DNA from 2 places in the Shewanella sp. SG44-6 genome. Region 1 is predicted to be linked to the other one. Evidence: predicted binding sites of a transcription regulator. Region 1 holds the regulator's gene; the other holds the start of a gene.
What was found. The regulator LexA, encoded in region 1, represses DNA repair genes until DNA is damaged. The targets are predictions, from matches to a motif close to TACTGTATNNNNATACAGTA.
Positions count from the first base shown of each region.

Region 2: the regulator LexA is predicted to act here: its motif matches at 1,810-1,829, upstream of recG (ATP-dependent DNA helicase RecG).

Region 1 covers NZ_JACJER010000138.1:4,589-7,807, forward strand. The annotation lists gene coxB (cytochrome c oxidase subunit II) at 1-39, opposite strand, end outside; gene H5185_RS18540 (cell division inhibitor SulA) at 436-942, opposite strand; gene lexA (transcriptional repressor LexA) at 939-1,553, opposite strand; gene plsB (glycerol-3-phosphate 1-O-acyltransferase PlsB) at 1,818-3,219, shown strand, end outside.
Region 2 covers NZ_JACJER010000059.1:19,935-23,153, forward strand. The annotation lists gene recG (ATP-dependent DNA helicase RecG) at 1-1,740, opposite strand, end outside; gene H5185_RS12030 (DNA-binding response regulator) at 1,881-2,489, opposite strand; gene H5185_RS12035 (sensor histidine kinase) at 2,486-3,219, opposite strand, start outside.

The DNA of each region.
Region 1 (3,219 bases):
TATAAACACCACCAGTAAACAATACCACCATTGCTTCACAAGACTGCTCCTCTGTTCATTGCAAATAGCAATTACAAAGAAAAGTCACACAGTAATTCTCTGCTCTATGCAAACTTTTCGGTTCCCGAAAAAAGTTTGATGACCTCAAAGTACCTTGGTGGCAGTAAACAGGTTGTTTACGGTTTTATTATTAGCGGTGCACCACGCTTGTACCTACTACTGAACTTATCAATATTGAGTTGGCTCATTTGTCTGAAAGTAATCTTAATCACTGTCATTCACGTCCAATTAAAGATGAATAATATTTCATCCTTGGGAACAACATTAGCTGTAGATTAAACATTGATCAAGATCACTTTGTTGGCTAATTGACTGAAAAAAGATGAAAAAAAAGCCCTGAATTCAATACAGGGCTTGGTAAGTAAGGGTTAATGCTTAGTGAAATGAGCAAAAATTACTTGTTCCATTTATTAATGTAGGGCTAACAAGTTGATGTTTGTGAGGTAAGTGAGCATTCACATCCTCAATTACCACACCTAAAGCCCGTGCACTTTTAGCTACAATTTCTAATCGACGACTATCACGAGCGTCAAGTGAGCTTGTCCAAGTGACGACAGCACTTGATGTTCCACTGGTAAGCGCTTTTTCCATCGCCCATAAGGTTTCGACTTCGTCTTTAGTGTGCACCAGTAAAATACGGTCCATTCTCACGCCAGCATTTGCCAGCATATGTTTATAGCCAATGTGTGGTGGGCTAATTAACACAATCCATCGACCTTGTTGGCTCAATGTGGCGAGTTGACTACACAATTGGCTCAACTCAGCTTCACCTTGGGTGACTGTTTGTAATGTGCGAATGGTTTGGTTGCCATGCAATTCTGTTTCAGCTAAATCTACCCATAAGCCTGGGTGACGTGGCGCGATGCCCATTAGTTTGTTCATAACCAATCTCCATTACGGATAACGCCAACGGCAAGCCCTTCGATGGTTAGGCTTTGGCAACTTAAATCAACTTTAATCGGGGTGTAATCGTCATTTTCTGCGTGCAGATAAATCACATTACCTTTTTGTTCAAATCGTTTTACGGTGACGTCATCATCAACACGCGCCACCACAACTTGGCCATTACGTGCTTGTTGCATTTTATGAACCGCGAGTAAGTCGCCTTCTAAAATACCGATGTTCTTCATGCTGTCACCACGAACGCGCAACAGAAAGTCTGCGGCAGGTTTAAACATGCTCGGGTCGACTTGATAATACTGTTCAACGTGCTCTTGAGCCAAAATAGGCTCACCAGCTGCAACTTGTCCAATCAGAGGCAAACCGGTTTCAATCTGTTCTTCATGAGGTAAGCGAATACCTCGAGAGGTTCCAGGCATGATCTCGATAAAGCCTTTTTTGGCTAATGCTTTTAAATGCTCTTCGGCAGCATTAGCACTTTTAAAGCCAAGACGTTTCGCAATTTCAGCACGAGTGGGTGGCATACCTGTTTCGGCGATATTGTTTTTAATTAAGTCTAATATTTCTGCTTGGCGCGGCGTTAACGGTCTCATGATGATTCCTGTCTTTTTATACAGTGACTGTCATTATATACAGTGTTTGTGTTCGTGCAAGTATTAACCAACTATTTTTTGTGTTTTATTGGTTTTTTGTAACTTAAATTAATGTTTTTATTCGTTATTATATATGTTTTATCTTGCACTATGTCTTAAAGTGAGAGCTTACACGTAAAGATAAGTCGGCCAGATAGTGTAAGCAGGGTGGTTTCTGGTATCCTATACGACAATATTACAATGGCTTATGTTGCGAAAATAACCATGTCAAAACCAGATTCAATATTTTTACAAGCATTAAAATGGGTTCAAAAATGGATGGTACAGACCATTGTGGTGCCCCATGATCCGTTTGATGACCTCAATATAGATCCGACCAAGCCCTTGGTTTATTTGATGAAAACGGAATCTATTAGTGATATTGCCGCCTTGAGCGAAATCACTGAAGGATTTGGTATGCCAAGTCCTTATGAGCCGTTACAGCTTGATGGTTTAAGAGTGCCTCGAGTGGTGTGTTTAGAGGGGCGTAAACCTCTATTTGGTAAACGTGAAAGTGGTGAGAAGTTCCTTAATTATTTTACCCGTTTATTATCGCTTCATAGTGAGAATGCTGACCTCGATATTCAATTAGTGCCAGTTTGTCTTTATTGGGGACGTACTCCTGGTAAGGAAGAAGACAGCATGAAAGCGGCTGTTTTTGAAAGAGAAAACCCAACTTGGTTACGTAAGTGGCTGATGATTTTATTTTTAGGGCGACATAATTTTGTGCAGTTTTCTAATGCGTTATCGCTGCGCCATATGGCTGATGAGCACGGTACAGATAAAAGAATTGCGCATAAATTAACTCGTGTCGCGCGAGTACATTTCCGTCGCCAACGTAAAGTTATGACAGGGCCACAATTACCTAATCGTCAAATGCTATTTGCCTCTTTATTAAAGTCAGATTCAATTAAAAAGGCTATTGAAGAAGAGGCGGTCAACAAAAAAGTATCTCCTGAAAAAGCCCGTGAAACTGCGATTGAATACCTTGATGAAATTGCCGCAGACTATTCAGATAGTTTAGTGCGCATTGCCGAGCGTTTTCTCACTTGGTTATGGAATAAATTATATAGCGGTATCAATATCAAAGGTGCTGAACAGGTAAGACAGCTTCACCATGATGGCCATGAAATTGTCTATGTGCCTTGTCATCGCAGCCATATGGATTACTTGTTGCTGTCATACATTTTGTATTATCAGGGTATGGTTCCGCCGCATATTGCGGCCGGTATTAACTTGAACTTTTGGCCAGCAGGGCCAATGTTCCGCCGTGGTGGAGCATTCTTCATCCGCCGCAGCTTTAATGGTAATAAACTGTATACCGCAGTATTTCGTGAGTATTTAGATCAGTTATTTGCTAAAGGTTATTCGGTTGAGTATTTCACCGAAGGTGGGCGTTCGCGTACAGGACGTTTACTTGCGCCTAAAACCGGCATGTTGGCAATGACCATAAACAGTGTACTACGCGGCATAGAGCGCCCAGTGACGTTAGTACCAGTGTATTTAGGTTATGATCATGTGATGGAAGTGGCCACTTACCACAAAGAATTAAGCGGCAAGAAAAAGAAAAAAGAATCTGTTTGGCAGTTATTTGGTGCGCTGCGTAAACTCGGTAATTTTGGCCAAG
Region 2 (3,219 bases), on a different contig from region 1:
TCTTAATTGGTGTAACTGTGCTAGGCCCAAGCGTTCAGGATTTTCGATAATCATTAAACTGGCATTAGGCACATCAACGCCAACTTCTATGACGGTGGTGGCGACGAGTAAGTTCAATTCACCTGCTTTAAATTGCGCCATGATATGTTGTTTTTCAGCGCTTTTCATTCTTCCATGGATCAAGCCTATTTTCAGTTCTGGTAACGCTATGGCGAGTTCTGTGGCGGTGTCTTCAGCCGCTTGGCATTCAAGTACTTCAGACTCTTCAATTAAGGTACAGACCCAATAAGCTTGGCGATTATCGTTTAATGCTGCTTGTTTTACACGTTCAATCACTTGCTCTCGGCGACTGTCGGCAAGGGCTACTGTGGTTACGGGAGTTCGTCCTGGAGGCAGTTCATCAATGGTCGAGGTATCAAGATCGGCATAAGCGGTCATGGCTAAGGTACGCGGAATTGGCGTAGCAGTCATTATGAGCTGGTGTGGATGGAAGCCTTGGCTGACACCTTTTTCTCGTAAGTCTAGGCGTTGATGCACACCAAAACGATGCTGCTCATCAATAATAATCAGCGCCAGTTTATTAAACACCACCGCTTGTTGAAATATTGCATGAGTTCCAATAACCATTTGTGCAGCGCCAGAAGCGATATCTTCAAGTGATTGAACCCTAGCTTTGCCTTTTAATTTACCCGCCAGCCAGCCGACTTTTAGCCCAAGTGGTTCAAACCATGCTGCAAAGTTGCTGGCATGTTGTTCGGCGAGTAATTCAGTCGGTGCCATCATGGCCACTTGGTAACCGTTTTCAATTGCCTGTAATGCCGCCAGTGCCGCCACCAAGGTTTTACCTGAACCCACGTCGCCTTGAACTAAACGCATCATCGGCGTTGGATGTTGAATATCTTGGCTGATTTCGGCGACAACCCGCTGTTGTGCTCCAGTGGGTTTAAAAGGCAGTTGCGCTAGAAAAGGCGTTAGTAACTGACCTGTCGCTGGCATTGGCACCGCGGCATCTTGGTTACTGCGTTGGCGTAGTTGCAACATGCTCAGATTATGTGCCAGCAGTTCTTCTTGGATTAATCTTTGTTGGGCAGGATGCTGACCTTGTTCTAATTCAAAAGGTGATACTGAGCTATGGGGGCGATGTAAAATATGCAGTGCATCACGCAGGCTAATATTGTTTGGCTGTAATGCACTGGGCAGTAACTCAGGTAATCCACCTTGGTCCAACATCGCCAAGGCTTGTTGTGTTAATTTGATCCAACTGGCTTGCTTTACCCCTTCAGTCGTCGGGTAAATCGGCGTTAGGGTGTCGCTTAATGTGACAGATTCACCAGGATGAATAATTTGATATTCGGGGTGAACAATTTCTTTATGATGATTGCCACGGCGTATTTCACCGTAAGCCCGAATGCTGGCGCCATTTTCCATGGCATTACGTTGCGCCATAGAGAAATTAAAAAATCGCAGGCTCATCATTCCGCTGTTATCACGGACATTACACACTAACATGCGCCGCCGACCTTGCATGATTTGAGTCGACTGAATTTCTGCTTCTATGGTGCCATAACTGCCAGGAGGTAATGCGGCAATAGCATGGATTTGCGTACGGTCTTCATAACGCAGCGGTAAATGAAACAGCACATCTTGTACTGTTTTAATACCTAACTTAGCCAGTTTTTCCGCAACCTTTTTAGCAACGCCTTTAAGGTCGGTGATCGGAACAAGATCCAGTCGTAGCAAATTGTGCTCACCTAAATTGATTACCAAAGATGTAAAAATTATAGTGATTTCAAGCTATCAATCTCAAATCACTGTAATTATATACAGATGTTTAAGGTATCTTAGCAGACTTTGCATACAAGGCAATATTAAGCCACTAATTACAACCAACCCTTTTGCTTGGCAATTCTGGCGGCATCAATTCGGTTACTGGCATTGAGTTTATTAATGGCTTCTGACAAATAGTTTCGTACTGTACCTTCTGCAATAAACAACTGACTGGCAATATCGCTGGTTGATAAACCTTCGCTTGCTAGGCGCAATGCGCGCCTTTCTTTGTCGTTGAGAGGATCTATTTCACCAATAGCGGTGAAAGCCAATTCTGGATCGATGACTCGTTTACCCGCCATGACTTGTTTAATCGCGTTAATTAAGTCAGCAGAAGGTGCATCTTTTAATAAAAAACCACCGACACCGTATTCTAATGCTCGTTTGATATAACCCGCTCGGCCAAAGGTGGTCAGAATAATCACTTTGGTCTGACTGCGTTGCTGTTGCAACCATAGGCTCAGTTCTAAACCTGATTTCCCAGGCATTTCAATGTCGGTAAGTAGCAGGTCAAACAAATCGGTTTTAAGTTGTTGCATCGCTTTATCGCCATCTTCGACTTCGACAATCTCTATTGCATTTAAGCTATCACATCCTAATGTGAGTAACGCGGCGAGGGCGCCTCTTACCATGGCTTGATCTTCGGCTAATAGAATTTTCATCTAACGGACTCACTTAGTGGCAATTGGATACTTACTTTATAATGGGGAATTAATTGATAGTCGATGGTGCCATGTAGCAAGGTTACTCGCTCTTGAATACCGGTTAATCCGTTGCCTTTAGTGATGGTTTTAACCGGTACATTCTCGATAAAGTTGAGTTTGAGGCAATTTAGGCTTTGTTCAATACGCAGGGTGCAATGTGTTGCGTGGCTGTGTTTTATGGTGTTATTAATCAACTCAGTTAACAGCAAGCTGATTTGCGATTCCATGAGTTCACTGAGTTTAGGGAATGTGCCTTCTATGCTGACAGCAATAGCGTTATCTCTTAACGTATTGGCTAAGGTGTTTAAGGTATGCGTCAAGCCTTGATGTTTATAGCCCGATACCGTGTGGCGAATTTGGCTTAAACAGTCTCGAGTTATCACACTCACTTGATGAATTTGCTGCTGCGCTAAATCGATTTTACCTGAGGCAATGAATTTGTCTGCCAGTTCAGCTTTTAAGGCGATGGCGGCTAAGTGGTGCCCCATCACATCATGTAAATCGCGGCCAATACGTTCGCGTTCTAATGCGGTAGCTAAATTGGCGACTTCATCTTTTGATTGTTGTTGCTGGCGTTTGATGCGTTGGCGGTTTTGTTCAATTATCCCAAACACTCCCACCCCTAAGCAAATTCCCATACCATAAAAAGTAAAAAAGTAGCCTGTGTAATCCATGCTAATATCGATCA